DNA from 3 places in the Pseudoalteromonas sp. KAN5 genome. Region 1 is predicted to be linked to each of the others. Evidence: predicted binding sites of a transcription regulator. Region 1 holds the regulator's gene; each other region holds the start of a gene.

Region 1 (6,063 bases):
TATATGAAAACCATCAATTAATTTTAGAAGGCAATGTGGTGGCTAAAAACCTGACCAACAATGCCATGATTGAGCACATCAATGCAGATAACATTCAGGTTGATATTGAACTACAAACCATGAGCTCTGAACAACCTGTAGAATTGATTGGGCCAAATTTAAAGATCACTGGGCGCGGCCTCAATGCCGACTTAAAAGCCGAAGTGGTAGAACTAATTAACCATACGCGAACCATATATTATGACCAATAAATTTGCTCACTTGCTTGTTATACCAAGCTTATTCATGGCCTTTGCAAGCTTTGCTGAGACTAATTTACCACCTGCGGACCAAGTATCGATCAGTGCAGACAAACAACTTGCCCAGTTAAAAGATAACATCGGTATTTTTGAAAACAACGTTGAAATTATTCATGGTAACCGCCGTATTAAAGCTGATCGCCTTGAAGTACACAAACGTGAAGACTTAGGCGACAATAAACAACTGCTTGTAGCCACAGGAAGTCCAGCTTATTTTGAAGAAAAACAAGCTGATGGCACAATTATGAGCGCCAGCGCTAAAGAGGTTCGTTACGACGTTGCCAAGCGCTACTTAACCTTAATTGGCGATGCGCAGGTTACTCAAGCAGGGCAAAAAATTAATGCTAAAAGCATTACCTACGACATGGACCAACAGCTTATCAGCGCCGAAAAAGGCGAAAGCTCAAATGATCGCGTGCACACTATTTTAGTACCGGTAAGTAACAAAAAAGACAAATCTAAAGGCCAGCCATGAGTACATTAAAAGCTGAATTTTTAGCTAAAAGCTACAAAGGTCGCCAAGTTGTCAAAAGTGTAGGCTTAGAAGTTACCGCCGGCAGCATTGTTGGCTTACTGGGCCCAAATGGTGCGGGTAAAACCACAACCTTTTATATGATTGTAGGCTTAGTGCCTAGCGACAAAGGCAAGATCAGTATAGATGACAACGACATCACCTTACTGCCAATGCATAGTCGCGCTCGCTTGGGGATTGGTTACTTACCGCAAGAGTCATCAATTTTTCGTAAATTGACTGTTTATCAAAATTTGATGGCTATTTTAGAGACCCGAAAAGACCTTAAAAAACAAGCAAGAGAAGAAGCTCTTGACAGCTTACTTGATGAATTTAGCATTCAACATATTCGCGACAGCCAAGGTATGGCCCTATCTGGCGGTGAACGTCGTCGTGTTGAAATTGCCCGTGCATTAGCCGCAGACCCAAAATTTATCTTGTTAGATGAGCCTTTTGCTGGTGTTGATCCAATTTCAGTGTTAGATATAAAGAAGATTATTGAACACCTTAAAAACCGTGGTATTGGCGTGCTTATCACCGACCATAATGTACGAGAAACTCTTGATGTTTGTGAAAAAGCCTACATAGTTTCTCATGGGGAGTTAATTGCATCAGGCACACCTGAGCATGTACTCGCCGACCAAACAGTTCGCGATGTTTACCTAGGTGAGCAATTTAGGCTATAAAGCCACACTTGGCTAAGCATCTGCTAAACTTAACAATGACAACAATAAAAGGATTGTTAGAGATACATGAGGCAATCACTCCAGCTGCGCATGGGCCAGCAACTTACAATGACACCGCAACTGCAACAAGCTATCCGCTTATTGCAGCTCAGCACATTGGATCTGCAGCAAGAAATTCAAGAAGCGTTAGATAGCAATCCGTTACTAGAGCTAGAAGAGCATGAGTATTCAGACGACACGGCGGGCAAGAATGAGCAAAAGCAAGATAACGACGACTTAACCGTTAGCGCCTCAGCAGATGACAAGCCCAGCGAATACGAACAAGAAAGCAGCGAAGCACTCACCAAAGAAACACTCAGTGATGAAATGGCGATGGATGTCACATGGGATGAGTACATGAGCGCTGCACCAAATAGCTCAGCAGGCCCAATGCCAGAGGACGAATCTATATATCAAGGCGCCTCAACAGAAACCTTGCATGAATATTTAATGTGGCAGCTACAGCTAACTCCATTTAGCCCTACAGATGAAGCAATAGCCATTGCAATTGTTGAGGCCATTGATGACTCAGGTATTTTAACGCTTAGCTGTGAAGACATTGTAGAGAGCTTAAATCAAGGCAACAACGAAGAAGAAATCGAACTTGACGAAGTACAAGCGGTTTTAAAACGTATCCAATTATTTGACCCTGTAGGCATCGCGGCTCGCAGTCTACAAGAGTGTTTATGTATTCAGCTAAATCAATTTGATCCGGCAACCCCTTGGATTAATGAGACAAAAATGATTTTAACTGATCATATCGATTTATTAGCTAGTCGCGACTATCGCACTTTGATGAAAAAGACTAAGCTTAAGGAAGATGAACTAAAAGAAGTGATGACTCTGATCCACAGCCTAAATCCAAAGCCTGCGGATACCATAGTACGAGAAGAGTCAGAATACGTTATTCCTGACGTATCAGTGAAAAAAATTAAAGGCCGCTGGGTGGTTGAACTTAATCCAGACAGCATGCCAAAAATCAGAGTGAACAGCCAATATGCAGCTATGTCGCGCTCAGTAAAGTCGAGCACTGATAGTCAGTTTATTCGTTCGCATCTGCAAGAAGCTAAATGGTTTATAAAAAGCCTAGAAAGTCGCAATGACACATTGCTCAAAGTAACCAATTGCATCGTAAAACAGCAGCAAGGTTTCTTTGAACATGGCCCTGAAGCCATGCGACCTATGGTACTCAATGACGTTGCTGAAATGGTAGAGATGCATGAGTCAACAATTTCTCGTGTAACTACCCAAAAATACATGCATACCCCGCGTGGTATTTTTGAGTTAAAGTATTTTTTCTCAAGCCATGTTAGCACTGAAAATGGCGGCGAATGCTCATCGACAGCTATTCGCGCACTAATCAAAAAACTGATTAGCGCAGAAAACTCAGCGAAACCATTGAGTGATAGTAAAATTGCAGATATATTGGCAGAGCAAGGTATCAAAGTAGCTAGACGGACTATTGCAAAATACCGCGAGTCACTGGCTATTCCACCGTCAAATCAAAGAAAGAGTTTGATTTAAGGCGTAAAATCAAAAAAGGAAAATGCTTATGCAACTAAATTTAACTGGTCGTCACGTAGAAATTACTGATTCATTAAGAGACTATGTAAACAATAAGTTTGCGAAGCTTGAGAGGCATTTTGATCACATCAACAATGTCCATGTTATTCTTGACGTAGAAAAGCTAAGCCAAAAAGCAGAAGCCACCATCCATGTCAGTGGTGCTGAGTTATTTGCTTCAACTGAACATCAAGACATGTATGCAGCCATTGACGGACTAATCGACAAGCTCGACCGTCAAGTAATCAAACACAAAGAGAAGCACGCTCGACACTAACACTATGAAATTAAGCTCACTTATTTGCCAGGACTGCAGTAAAACTGCGGTCCTTTTTAATAGCAAAAAACGGATCATTGAATTTATCAGCCAATTGGCTCATGAACAACTTCCTCAGCTATCACAACAAGAAATCCTCGATGCATTACTCGCTAGAGAAAAACTAGGTAGTACTGGTATTGGTCGTGGCATTGCCATTCCTCATGGTCGAATGAGTGGTATTGAAAATCCACTAGCAATCATTTTAGTGAGCGAAACGCCTATTAATTTTGACGCAATTGATAATCGCCCTGTGGATCTGTTTGTCGCTCTCATCGTACCAGAGGGTGATAGTCAACTTCATTTAAAGACGTTAGCCACAATTGCTGATAAACTTAACGACAAAGATTTTTGTAAACAACTACGTAGCGCGAAAACAGATCAAGATTTATATCACGTTATTGTTGAGCAATCGTAAGTCATACCTCTTGCGTTAGTGATCTATTATGGCGGTACAAAGTAGTTCAATAACAAGGAAAAATTATGACAGGTAGTTATTCTGTACACATAATTTTTAATAACGTTAATGAGTTATTTAACCAGCTAGAGTGATCATGTTTTTAATAAAATTGCTATTAAGTGAAGGAGAGTTTACATGGAGTTAATCATCATCAGTGGGCGCTCTGGCTCAGGTAAATCGGTTGCCCTGCGTGTAGTTGAAGATCTTGGTTATTATTGTGTCGATAATATCCCTGTAAACTTACTGCCTTCATTAGTTCGTAGTGTCTCTGATAATTACGACAAAATTGCTGTTAGTATTGATGTTCGTAACTTACCCAAAGAACAAGAAGAATTTAACGACATTCTTGAGTACTTACCCGGCTTTGCCAATCCAACATTATTTTATTTAGATTGTGATGATCAAACACTGATCAAACGTTTTTCTGAAACGCGCCGTTTGCATCCACTTTCTTTAGATTCATTGCCGCTTGATTTAGCCATCAAACAAGAAAAAGTATTACTTGATGTGTTAACAACACGTGCTGACTTTATGTTAGATACCACTGATCTAAGTGTCCATCAACTTGCCGAGACGATTCGCGAAAAGATTTTAGGTAAAAAAGATAAAAAGCTAATTATCACCTTTGAATCGTTTGGCTTTAAACATGGTATTCCAAAAGAAGCGGATTATGTATTTGACGCGCGCTTTTTACCTAACCCGCATTGGGAGCCTGAGCTAAAGCCACTGACAGGTCTTGATCAACCAGTTAAAGATTACTTAGCCAGCCACAGTATTGTGCAAAAATTCACTTGGCAGATCCAAACCTTTGTACAAACCTGGTTACCGCACTTAGAACGTAATAACCGCAGTTATTTAACCATTGCAATCGGCTGCACAGGTGGCCAACATCGTTCGGTTTATTTAGCGCAAACCATTGGCGAAAGCTTTTCAATGAGCCACAGCAATGTAAAAATTCGCCATCGCGAGCAAGAATAACAACCACTGTTACAGTAAGGAATGTGGATGCGCTTAGAAGATACATTTTTAATAAAAAACAAACTTGGATTACATGCCCGCGCAGCCAGTGTATTAGCACAGTTAGCCGTGCAGTTTGATGCCAGTATCACACTTCACCAAGATGACAAACAAGCCGCTGGCGACAGTGTTCTAGGCCTAATGTTATTAGAAAGCAGCCAAGGTAAAGAAGTTAAAGTTGTGTGTGAAGGGCCCGATGCCGAACTCGCACTTGCTGCTATTGGAGAGCTGATTGCGCACCGCTTTAACGAGCAAGAATAGTCCATAGTCAGCACAATAAAATTACGTTAAACTTAATAAGCTACTGGTCAACGCAACCAGTGTAATTATCAAAGTTTCATCCCACCAATTAAATGTATTTATTATTTAAGGACGCCAATGCCAGAAGCTTTTGAACAAGATTACCCACTACAACAACTAAAGCAAGTGACCAAGTCACTTAACAGTGGTCAATTTGTTCAAGTAAGGCGTATGTTGGCAAAAACAGCTCCCTGTGACACAGCTTTACTACTAGAATCATCGCCGCATAAAATTCGTACCTTGCTCTGGCAACTGGTAGATCCAGATGTACAAGGTGATGTACTCGAAGAGCTTTCTGAAGATGTTCGCCTAGGGATCATTGCCCAAATGGCGCCAGAGCATATTGCTGCGGCGACCGAAGACATGAGTCACGATGACTTAGGGGAAGTATTACGTAGCTTACCTGACACAGTCTACCAAGACGTTGTCAGCGCCATGGATAGCCAAGACCGTGAGCGGGCAACTCAAGCGCTTTCCTATCAAGAGCGCTCAGCTGGCGCATTGATGAATACCGATACGGTCACTATTCGTCCCGATGTCACTATTGACGTGGTACTGCGCTACTTACGCTTACGTGGCGAACTGCCTGAAGGCACTGATGACCTTTATGTGGTTGATAAACACAACTGCTTTTTAGGCGCAATGTCGCTCACCACGCTACTCACCAACTCGCCGGATAAAGTTATTCGCGAATTAATGGACGAAGATTGTGAATCAATCCCTATTTCCATGGATGAAAGTGAAGTAGCCCAATTGTTCGAACGCCATAACTGGATATCTGCACCTGTTGTTGATGATAACGACCACCTGCTGGGCCGGATCACCATCGATGATATCGTTGACGTTATCCGTGAAGATGCAGAGCACAGCTT
Region 2 (6,063 bases), 1.3 Mb from region 1:
CAGAGACTGGGCGAAAATGCATGATATCAGCCGCTTACGAATAACCTATTATGATGATCGGGTAAACGAAACCACCCAACAGCTGCAGCCACATGCCAATCAACTCGATGAATCACTGTGGTTACAAACAAAACAAACGTATCAGCATTTTTTAGCATTTCATCCCCAAGCGGAATTGGCAGAAACTTTTTACAACTCGGTGTTTTGTCGATTATTTCATCGACGTTATTTTAATAACGATTTCATTTTTGTAAAAGCGACTTTAGCTGATGCACCAGCACTACCAGTTGAAGCTGAATACCGTAGTTATTTTCCTGTAGTCGACGGCTTAAAACCCACCATCAAAAAAATAATTAATCAATTTGATTTTAAAACGGATTTTGTGAATTTGGAACGTGATGTAAGATTGCTCGTAAAAGCATTTTACAAGCAAGCACCCGATACCCATCACCGTGCGTGGCAAATGCGCTTTGATATTCTGCAAACCCCTTTTTATCGTAATAAAGCCGCGTATATAGTTGGCCGAGTCGTGTCGCAAAGTGGTGTGCAACCATTTATTATTGCCGTGCTACATCACCAAGATGAAGGCCTTTATTTAGATGCGCTACTGACTAACTCATCGCAAATGCGGGTTATTTTTGGCTTTGCGCGCGCCTATTTTATGGTTGAAACTCACGCACCGTCGGCCTTAGTTCGCTTTTTGAATCAACTCATGCCCAACAAAACTTTAGCAGAGCTTTACAACGCCATTGGCTTTCATAAGCAAGGTAAAACCGAATTCTATCGCGAGTTTCTAACCCATTTACAACGATCTAATGATGACTTTGTCATTGCACCTGGTACACCCGGCATGGTGATGATGGTATTTACGCTGCCTTCTTTTGACTATGTATTTAAAATAATTAAAGACAAGTTTGGCGAGAGCAAACCATTCGGCCGCGATACGGTCCTTAAACGATATCAATTAGTCAAAAGCCACGATCGAGTTGGCCGCATGGCCGATACCATAGAGTATTCAAACGTCGTATTCCCATTAGCACGTTTTGACGCTACATTACTTGCACAGCTTGAAGCAACTATTGGGTCATCGATGATCATCGAAGGTGATTTACTGATCATCAAACATATGTATATTGAACGCCGCATGACACCGCTTAATTTGTACTTAGAAAACGCTAATGAGGAAGATGCTACTGTTGCAATTACAGAGTACGGTCAAGCGCTTAAAGAAATGATTGCAGTTAATATATTTCCCGGCGATATGTTGCTTAAAAATTTTGGTGTAAGTAAGCATAAACGGATCATTTTTTACGATTATGATGAAGTACAGTATTTAACTGATATGAACTTCAGAGCACTACCCAAAGCAAAAAGTTATGACGACTACTTAACCAATGAACAAAGCTACTCAGTAGCACCACAGGACGTATTTCCTGAACAATTATGTACTTTTGTAATGCCTAACCCGCGTTATAAAGCAATCTTTACTCAGGCACACCCTGAATTACTCGATGTAATATTTTGGCAGCAAGCACAACAAAATGTAAAAAAAGGCATTGTTAGCCATATATACCCATATCCGGCAGCACAGCGATTTATCCACCAGTGGTAAACGAAAGGACACACAATGAATATCAGTAAAATAGATTTAAACTTACTCGTTTATCTCGATACCCTATTACGCGAATGCAATGTTACTCGCGCCGCACATCAACTGAGCATTACACAACCAGCTATGAGCAATGGTTTAAAACGTTTACGTAATTTATTTAATGATCCGATTTTAGTACGTACCAGTGATGGTATGGTGCCTACCGAACGGGCAATTGAATTACAGCCGGTGATCCGGGGTATATTAATGACCCTAGAAGAAACCCTGGCGCCTAACCGCGAGTTTGAAGCTAGTCAAAGTAAACGAGTGTTTCGGATCATGGCCAGTGATTATGCTGCCAGTACGTTGGCACCAAAACTATTAAGTAAACTTCATGCTGAAGCGCCAGATACCACCTTAGATATCCTAACGCCGAGCGACGTTACCTTCCATGATGTAGAAAATGGTAAAGTTGACATGGCGATTAACCGTTTTGAAAACTTACCACAATCGTTTCATCATAAACGGATCTGGAAAGACAGCTTTTGTTGCTTAGTCAAAGCCGACAACCCGATAATCGAGAACTTTAGCCTAGATAGTTATTTAAAAGCCCGCCATATTTGGGTGAGTAAAACAGGCTTTGGTGTCGGCGTGGGTATGGATCCTAAAGATGTGCAAAAACTTGGCTGGGTAGATGAAGCCCTCGCCCATTTTGGCAAACACCGCAATATTGCAACCTTTACCCGTAATTATCATGTTGCTATTCACTTAGCAAAAGAACAAAATCTCGTTGCTACACTGCCTTCAAAAGCCGCCAATATTTATTTAGACGATGCTGGTTTAAAAATACTTGAACCCCCTTTTCCTATTCCGCCCTTTGAGCTTGATATGATCTGGAGTCCACTATTACACCGTGATGCAAGTCATATTTGGTTACGGCAAAAAGTAGCCGAAGTAGCCGAAGAATTAAAATAACCATCTTACAAAGTTTGTGTAAAATTTGCTTACTGAGCTTTGTCTAGTAAGCAAAGTCTTTCAAGAAACAATATTTTCTCACTAATAAACAAGATGTTATATTTATTTCTCATACTGGAACATGGCTTGCTTTAGTTAGTGTGAATTTCATTAAACTTAAAGAGGTCACAATTATGAATACCCATCAAGGACAAGACGTTAATCATATCACTGACATTATCCAAGTAATGAACAGCGGCATCGACTTTTATGAAAAAGCCCAAGAGAAAGTAAAAGATCCGGCAATTGGTGCATTATTTCAACGCATGATAGATGCCCGTAAAGTCAGTGTTGAAAACTTACAGCCCTATGCAATCAATGAGCAAGGTGAACGTGAAGATGGCTCATCATTTGCTGTTGAAGCTCGCCGAGCCTACACTGCGCTGATCACTAAATTTAGCTCAGATAACGATGAAACATATGTTAAAGAGCTTGAAGAAGTGGAAGATAAAACACTCTCAGAAATCAAAACAGCGATGAAAAAACCACAACCACATGACTGTGAAGCTGCGCTGGCTAAAGTATTATTAACCATGCAAAGCTGCCATACTGAAATGAGCCGTATGCAAAAGCAGTGATAGCAATACTTAACTGGAAGCCCAACCACAAGTTGGGCTTCAGATTGTTGAAAAAGGGCTAGACACAGATCGAGCCCTTTGATCTAATAAGCAGAGTGAATTTGGAGAGTTCATTATGCTTAGAGATAAAACCCCGCAACAACATGAATTAGAAATGGTCGCAATTGACCAACTTGTTCCACAAGACCACTTAGTACGACTCGTAGACTTAGCTATCGACTTTGAATTCATACGTGATGAAGTCGCCCACTTATATTGCAAAAATAATGGCCGACCAGCCGTAGACCCTGTCCGCTTTTTTAAATACCTATTCTTAGGTTACTTGTTTGGTATTCAAAGTGAGCGCCGCCTTATTAAAGAAGTGCAAGTGAATGTTGCATACCGCTGGTTCTTAGGTTTAGGGCTCACCGATGACGTTATCCATCATTCGACACTGAGCCAAAACCGTGTAAAACGCTTTAAAGACAGCGGTATTTATCAATCGATTTTCGACAATATAGTTCGTCAAGCGATGAAGCAAGGGCTCATTGGTGGGCATAGTTTATTTGCAGACAGCACCCATTTAAAAGCCAATGCCAATAAACGCCGTTATGACATTGAAGACTTAAAAGTCAGCCCCTCAGTGTATGTTGAGCAGCTTAATGAAGCCGTGATAAAAGACAGGAAAGCCGAAGGAAAAAAGCGCCTGAAGTATGAGGAAAAGGAGCCTTGTACAAAACCAACCAAAGTAAGCCGAACTGACCCAGACAGTGGGTTTATGGTGCGTGATGAAAAGCCAAAAGGATTTTTCTATTTAGACCATAGGGTTGTGGATGGCAAACACGGAATTATCGTTGATACACATGCCACAGCAGGTAATGTGCATGACAGTCAACCCATCATACAACGCTTAGACCGCGTACTTGATACGTTTGAACTCAACCCCATCGCGGTTGGGTTAGATGCAGGGTACTTTACAGCCGCAGTGTGCCATAATTTAGAAGAACGACAACTCATTGGTGTCTTGGGTTATCGACGGCCAAACAAAAAGAAAGGCTATTTCGCAAAGCGAGAATACAGCTACGACGTAGACACCGATACATACACATGCCCACAAGGCGAAATACTGATTTATAACACCACAAACCGACTAGGATATCGGCAATACCACTCAACCCCGCAGACATGTAAAGACTGTCCAGTGCGGTCGCGATGCACAAACAGTAAAAACCATATCAAAGTAATTACACGGCATGTGTGGCAAGCAAGTGTAGAGGCAGCAAATGAAATACGGCTGAGCGAATGGGGTAAAAAACGATACAAACGACGAGGTGAAACAGTCGAAAGAAGTTTCGCGGATGCAAAACAACATCACGGGCACCGTTATTGTAGATACAGAGGAATAAAGAATGTCAGTGCGCAATGCTTATTGGCAGCAGCCTGTCAGAATATGAAGAAAATGGCGTTAATGAAGGCGGCCTAGCTCAATATGAGCGTAATAAATCTCAAAATCCCTCTAAGACCCCGTCATACGGCGGTAAATTCAAGAAAATTCACATCAGCACTAAAACGCAAAGAATAATAATAACAACAGAAAAATATCGCGATCGCAGCCTTCGGCTGCTCAAAAATAATAAACCCCGCAAAAAAAGCAGGGTTTATCGTCAATCTGAAGCCCAACCACAAGTTGGGCTTTTTTACATCTATAACTGGAGTAAAATCACTTTTTAACAAAATAATGCAAAAGTAATCCTTCCTTTTACATTCAAAAAATTCATTTCGTCACATATTTGTAAACATTAGTCTCTATTATTAGCTTCATCCAATCTGGTCTAGACCAGAAATAAACCCTAAGGTGAAACTAATGATGAAACGAAATGCAATAGCAACAGCCATCTTACTCTCTTCCAGTATGTTATTTGTTACCCAAAATGCCGTGGCTCAAAATGCCGCTTTTATTGGCACGGTTCAAGATAACCAATCACAACTGTCCGGAGCGCTAATTTCCATTGTTGGTACAGATAAAAGCACTGTCACCAATTATCAAGGGCAATTTGAGCTACCGCAACTTGATGCAGGAAACTATCAACTAAAAGTGACCTATTTAGGTTACCAACCTTACTTTATTGACCTTACTGTTGGCGAGGGTGAAATAAAAAAACTACAAACAATTACCCTCTTCGCTGCAAAAAATGACAATACGATTGAAGAAGTGGTTGCTATAGGGCAAATTCAACGCGGTGAAATGGCTGCGGCAAATAACCAAAAAAATGCCAAGAGTATAAAAAACATTATCTCTGCAGATGGCATTGGCAAACTACCCGATAGAAATGCAGCAGAGGCAGTACAGCGCATTCCAGGTGTGTCGATAGAGCGTGACCAAGGCGAAGGACGGTTTGTTGCTGTGCGTGGTTTGCCTGCTCAATGGAGTTCAGCAAGTATTAATGGTGACCGATTACCTACCGCAGAAGAAGAAACCACCAGCCGAGCCACGGCCTTTGATTTTTTCCCTAGTGAACTTATTGAGTTTGTTGAAGTATCTAAAGCATTAACCCCAGACATGGAAGGCGATGCCATTGGCGGTAATGTTAACTTTATTACTAAAAAAGCCCCTGACGATTTTGTATTTAACACAAATTTTGCTATTGGCCAAAATGAACTTGCTGGCGGTACTAACTATTCGGCAAATGTGCTTTATGGCGACCGCTTGCTTGACGACAAGTTAGGTTTTTTAATTAATGCCACAGCGTGGCAACGTGATTGGGCAACGGATAACTTTGAGCCTCGTCGTGGTAATGATGGTATTGGAATTTATCGCCTTGAACTGCGCGATTATACTGGAACACGCGAAACATACGGTCTAAATGGTGCTGTTGAATATCAACTTGATCAAGGCACACT
Region 3 (6,063 bases), 300 kb from region 1:
GCCAACAACACCAATTAATGCACCGCTGTAAATTCGTTTTGCAATCGGCTTACCAAAGAATAAGCGAGTATTTACGATATTCATAAGTAATAACATTGAAAATGCGATTGACGCCATGGCAGACGTTAAATAATTTTGCGCCCAGTACAGTACTAAGTAGTTTAGACCAAAATTACACAGTGCCAATAATATGAAAAAGCCATGGTCGCGACGGCTATAATTCATTGGTAACTTTTTAACACTTACCCAAACCCACATTAATATGGCCGCTAAACTAAAACGATAAAATAGTGATACTTCTACGGCTATGTCGCCAAGTTGAAATTCGATTGCAAGCCACGTCGAGCCCCAAATCAAAACAGTTATAATATAAAGCGCGATGCTTTTCATGGCCGATCCTAGTATGTCGATTAAGTGTTTATTTTAATACGCTTCTGTATACTTAACATATACAGAAAACTAGAAATGCAACCTATACAGATTTTGACTGTTGATAGGACTATTCTAAGAGGTTCAGATGTCGTTAGTTGTCAGTAAAAGTAATCATGACTTTTTATACTTGCAAGTTATGCAGTTGATCCGTGAATTATCAGAGAAGGGAACTTTACTGCCCGGTGAAAAGCTACCTTCACTGCGCAAAATGGCCGATAAACTTAAAGTAAGTATTCCGACGGTTAAACTGGCTTATCAATCACTTGAAGCACAAGGTCTGGTAGAAGCACGTGAAAAATCAGGCTACTTTTTAAAGTCATCGACTACGCCATTAGCACGGCCTAAGCGAGTCAAACTCAGCCGTGAGCCAGTTGCAGTGAATATGCAAGTGTTGATAGAGCAAGTTTATGATGCTATCCATCAAGCAGATGTGGTGCCATTTGGCATTGCTAATCCGGTGGCGGCGGCACCCACCGATAAAATGCTTAGCCGGACAATGCGCCGAGTTATGTCTATTGCTGGTAGCCGAGCCATTAATTATGGCGCAATTGATGGTTTTGCCCCGCTGAAAAAGCAACTGATCCATCGTTATTTAGATTTTGGGATTGGTGTTGACCCGCAAGAGTTGGTGATCACTAATGGTGCGCAAGAGGCGTTAGCAATCGCTCTTAAATGTGTGACTAAAGCGGGTGATGTGATCGCCATTGAGTCGCCTTGCTATTTCGGCATTATTGAACTGATCGAAAGTTTAGGGTTGAAAGCACTTGAGATCCCATTATGCCCTGATGATGGGATCTGGCTTGATGATCTGAGTCAGGCTTTACAGGATCATGATATTAAAGCGTGTGTTTTCTCTACCTCGATTAATAATCCTGTTGGCAGCTTTATGCCAGATAATAAGCGTAAAGATCTGGTCGCATTATTAGAGTCTCATAATGTGGTATTGATTGAAGATGATGTTTACGGTGACTTACACTTTACTGCACAACGTGGCACACCTGCGCAAACCTATTCAACCAAAGGCTTGGTGCTCACTTGTGCATCGTTTTCAAAAACGGCAGCACCGAGCTATCGCGTTGGTTGGTTGATTGCTGGTAAGTTTGCTGCCCAAGCTCGGCGCTATAAACGTGCATTGAGTTGTTCGACTTCGTTGATCAATCAGTGGACGTTATATGAGTTTGTGCAAAGCGGTGAATACGAGCGTAATCTTAAGCTACTGAAACAGCGTTTACGAAATAACAAAGAGCGGATGATCTGGTGTTTACAACAAGCGTTTCCGAGTACTGCGCGGATCAGCGATCCGCAAGGTGGTTGTGTGATTTGGGTTGAGCTAGGTAGCGGTTATGATAGCGTTAAACTGTTTCAGCTTGCGCTTGAAAATGGCATTAGTATTACTCCAGGCTACATTTTTTCTGCCACCAATAAATACCGTAATTGCATTAGGTTAAGTTATGGTTTGCCGTGGACTGAAAAACTTGAGCAAGCCATAAAAACACTGGGTGAACTTATTCATTTAGCGAAAAAATAAAAAAGCAGCACCTTAAAAAGAGTGCTGCTAAAGGGATATCAAATTTTTGTCGTTAACTAAAGACTCTGCTTAGTTATTTTTTTTATAGCTAAACAGTTGATAATCTTTTAATTCTGGTACTAGTTTCACCAGTTGTTGCTCTTGCTCTGCAATGGTAGAAAAGTTACCACACAGTGCGTCAGCGCGTTTTTCTAATTGATTCGCTTGTTGCTCAACCTTGGCTTCGATTTCTGCGCCCATGTTCTCCATACGTTGTTCAAAGGCTTGCATGTCCCCGCCGGAGCCCATTAGTTCTGAACCTACCGCCATTAAAATACTGCCCATTGATTGCATCATGGCTGATTGCACAGCTGTTTCTATTTGCTCATCAAACTGGCTTTCAAAGTTTTCACCAAACTGCTGAAAACTCTGCTGTCCCATCACAAATGTACCTTGTTGATAAAAGGTATTCTCAACTTCCACTTTAATATCAGCCATTAGCTCATTAATGCTATCTAGGCTATCAATATTAAATGCATTAGCCACTTCTTCAATGGCAACACCAGCAATTTTAACACCGTCAAGGGCAATGTTTGCGACTTCAGGTAATTGGCTGCGTAGGCTATTTGAATACGTCGTAATTGCTTGGCGTTGTTGATTGTTAAGTGCCACTGTTTGGCCATTTATTTTTAGATCGCCTTGCTCGGCAAAACTCATCGTGTTGTTGTCTGCGGTAAAGATTTCTAGCTCATTTGGCTTTATACGCACGTCATTTTTAAATTCGACGTCGCAAGAATCGCCACTGAAAGAAATATTAGTCTCATTATCAGTATGCGCTACTGCCCCTGTGGCAATAAAAAAAGAGCCGATTAATAGTAATTTTTTCATTTTAATATCCTGCAAATTTGTTGATTTTAACGAGTGCGTATTTTTCGTATTTAAAACTTATCAAGTTTGATGCCAATAATTTTTAACATTATAAAACAATGTATTAGTTGTTTTTTTTATATTTTTAATCGTATGAGTAGATAATAATAAAACTACTTTTTAGTCATTTTGACTAACTTTGTTGTATTAATAAAATATGTTTATCGTTTCGATAAAAAACTCTCACTTTCCAGAATTAAAATTTAGCGCTATTTATTCACAATATTGACATGACACCATTTTAAGATTGGGTTGTGGCTTTATTTTGGTGCACTTTCGACGTATGAAATTGTGCTGAACATTTTTAATTTCACCAATGACAGTGATAAAAAATCCTTAATTGGTCTCAAACACTTTATGGAGTGGGTTGTGGGTAAGACATTTAGTTACGATGCGCTAGATGACGATTTTGTTGAAGACGAGTACGAAATGGTCGGGCGTAATCAACACGACAAGAATAAGCAAAAGGTTAAGAAAAAGTTGGAAGACTACCTTGAGCAAAAACGCTTGCGTAAAAACTTGGGCGAAGATGACTTGGATGAGTACTTAAACGACTAAGTGATAATTTAGATAAAGAGGCAGATTGCCTCTTTATTGCTTTTAGTGTTTACGTATTACTGCTTTTAAGGGCTTTAATAATAGCACCTTCGATTTGCTGCGGCTTAGTAAATGGTGCAAAGCGTTTAATTGCCTCGCCATTTCGGCCTATTAAAAACTTAGTAAAATTCCACTTTATTTTACGTGTTAAAAACCCAGGCAAAGCCGATTTTAAGTGCCTAAACACCGGATGAGCGTGTTCACCGTTGACATCTACCTTGCTCATCATCACAAAGTCTACACCGTAATTAATTAAGCACCCTTGCTCAATATCTTTGGCACTGCCTGGTTCTTGCTTGCCAAACTGATTACATGGAAAGCCAATAATGACTAAGCCTTGCTGATGATATTTTTCATGCAGCGCTTGTAAGCCAGCATATTGTGGGGTGAAGCCACATTGACTAGCGGTGTTAACCACAAGCACAACTTTGTTTTTAAAGTCATTAAACTCAATAGATTGCCCTTGCAGGCTGGTGGCGCTAAGCTGATAAAAGTCGTTCATATTGGAGGTTTTTTATTTTTGTTTGTTAAAGTTTATCCTGTGTAGCGACAGACTTAAAGTTTAAATTTTAGTCATTAGAAAAACTAGTTAATAAGTATTCAATTAGTAATCGAACACGGTAGGGCATTAAATCCTTGCGAGGGTACACCAGCCAAGATGCATTATCGGTCACTTGATATTCATCAAGTAAAGTTACCAGCTGACCTTGTTGCACATAGGGCTGAACAATATCACTGGCTAAGTGAGCAATACCTAAGCCAGCTAAAGTCGCGCTGAGTAATGCTCTTGGGTGATTACTACGCCAATTACCATTTATTTTTACTTCTTTTATTTCACCAGCAAAACTAAATCGCCAACGCTTACCCATAGCAACTAAGCAATTATGATCTATTAGTTGTAATGGTGTGGTGGGTGATGTGTAGTGTGCTAAGTATTCAGGGCTGGCAACCAAAGTCATTATGCGTGGGCTAAGTGGTCGTGCTATTAAGTTTGAGTCTTGCATACGACCAAAACGAATAGCGAGATCAAAGCCTTCTTCAACTAAATCGACATTGCGATTGTTAAAGTCCATATCCACTTCCACCTCAGGGTAGCGTTTTACAAACTCAACTATTTTCGGTGCAACATGGCAGGCAACGAATTCACCCGCACCAGAAATTCGAATTAGCCCTTTAGGTTTGCGTTGCTCACCTTGTAATTGATTATTAGCGTCAATTAATTCTTGTTTAATGGCTTTGAGTTTAACGGCATATTCACGGCCAGCATCCGTGAGGCTTATTTTTCGCGTAGTGCGTTGAAACAGTAGTGAACCTAGGCGGTTTTCAAGCTGCTGTACTTGGCGGCTAATATGGGATGTAGATACTTCCATAGCTTTTGCCGCTTGAGTAAAGCTGCCATGTTCAACTACATGTAAAAATTCATCAAGGCCTTGCCACATTTTTAGTTCTCAAAATTTAAGTAATAGTAGTTTATAGCATCTATTGTTGCAGCTGTGCAAAAGTGATTCTCTGATCTTAGTCTTTTAATAAATGATTTAACCCCTACAATTACATGGTCAGCAAATTTTAGCTCATACGAATGAGCACTCTAAGCAATGGAGCAAGCATGTTAAATTTTAGTTTTGCAAACCCCACCAAAATTCATTTTGGTGAACAGCAAATCGCAGCAATTAAAAGTGAGATCCCTGCCAACGCGACAGTATTGGTTACGTATGGCGGCGGCAGTATTAAAAGTAATGGTATTTATGATCAAGTCGCAGATGCCTTGAGTGAACATACTTGGTTTGAATTTTCGGGTATTGAACCAAATCCAAGCTATCAAACATGTATGAAGGCTGTGGCTTTGGTAAAAGAAAAGCACGTAGATTTTATTCTTGCCGTGGGTGGGGGGTCGGTTATTGATGGTAGTAAGTTTATTGCCGCTGCGGCAAACTACGATGGTGAGCCGTGGGATATTTTAGCCAAAGGTGGTGAAGTTAAATCAGCCATTGCATTGGGTGTGGTATTAACCTTACCTGCCACGGGGTCTGAATCAAACTCTTTCAGTGTGGTTTCTAATCTTGATAGCCACGATAAACTGCCATTTTCAAGCCCTTCAGTGCAACCGAAATTTGCTGTGCTTGACCCTGCAGTAACCTACTCATTACCAAAGCGCCAAGTTGCTAATGGTATTGTAGATGCGTTTGTACATACTATGGAGCAGTACTTAACTTATGACGTAGGCGCTAAACTACAAGATCGTTTCGCCGAAGGCATTTTAATGACCTTAATAGAAGAAGGTCCTAAAGCATTCAGTGAGCCAGATAATTACCAAGTACGTGCAAATATTATGTGGTCAGCCACTATGGCGTTAAATGGCTTAATTGGTGCGGGTGTACCGCAAGATTGGTCTACACATATGTTAGGACATGAAATGACGGCGGTTTACGGCCTTGATCATGCTCAAACATTAGCCATTGTTTTACCACGCATGATGGCTGAGCAAAAAGAGACTAAGCGCGGTAAAATTTTGCAATATGCAGAGCGTGTTTTAGGGTTGGATATCACTGATGAAGATGCAGCTATTGAGCAAGCAATTGCTGCTACTGAAGCGTTTTTCC

The links. The regulator sigma-54, encoded in region 1, starts transcription at its own class of promoters, with help from an activator protein. The targets are predictions, from matches to a motif close to GTTGGCACGNNNNTNGNNT.
Region 2: the regulator sigma-54 is predicted to act here: its motif matches at 2,680-2,698, upstream of KAN5_RS05000 (PA2169 family four-helix-bundle protein).
Region 3: the regulator sigma-54 is predicted to act here: its motif matches at 2,886-2,904, upstream of KAN5_RS15160 (YggN family protein).

Annotation. Positions count from the first base shown of each region.
Region 1 is NZ_AP025589.1:3,707,820-3,713,882, reverse strand. Features, by position in the region: gene lptC (LPS export ABC transporter periplasmic protein LptC) at 1-251, shown strand, start outside; gene lptA (lipopolysaccharide transport periplasmic protein LptA) at 241-774, shown strand; gene lptB (LPS export ABC transporter ATP-binding protein) at 771-1,496, shown strand; gene KAN5_RS16490 (RNA polymerase factor sigma-54) at 1,563-3,059, shown strand; gene hpf (ribosome hibernation promoting factor) at 3,088-3,375, shown strand; gene ptsN (PTS IIA-like nitrogen regulatory protein PtsN) at 3,380-3,832, shown strand; gene rapZ (RNase adapter RapZ) at 4,010-4,852, shown strand; gene KAN5_RS16470 (HPr family phosphocarrier protein) at 4,880-5,152, shown strand; gene mgtE (magnesium transporter) at 5,270-6,063, shown strand, end outside.
Region 2 is NZ_AP025589.1:1,156,410-1,162,472, reverse strand. Features, by position in the region: gene aceK (bifunctional isocitrate dehydrogenase kinase/phosphatase) at 1-1,612, shown strand, start outside; gene KAN5_RS05005 (LysR family transcriptional regulator) at 1,628-2,566, shown strand; gene KAN5_RS05000 (PA2169 family four-helix-bundle protein) at 2,740-3,183, shown strand; gene KAN5_RS04995 (IS1182 family transposase) at 3,299-4,645, shown strand; gene KAN5_RS04990 (hypothetical protein) at 4,585-4,893, shown strand; gene KAN5_RS04985 (TonB-dependent receptor) at 5,027-6,063, shown strand, end outside.
Region 3 is NZ_AP025589.1:3,408,100-3,414,162, forward strand. Features, by position in the region: gene KAN5_RS15150 (DMT family transporter) at 1-390, opposite strand, end outside; gene KAN5_RS15155 (PLP-dependent aminotransferase family protein) at 518-1,960, shown strand; gene KAN5_RS15160 (YggN family protein) at 2,030-2,827, opposite strand; gene KAN5_RS15165 (hypothetical protein) at 3,236-3,424, shown strand; gene KAN5_RS15170 (glutathione peroxidase) at 3,474-3,965, opposite strand; gene KAN5_RS15175 (LysR family transcriptional regulator) at 4,033-4,902, opposite strand; gene KAN5_RS15180 (iron-containing alcohol dehydrogenase) at 5,070-6,063, shown strand, end outside.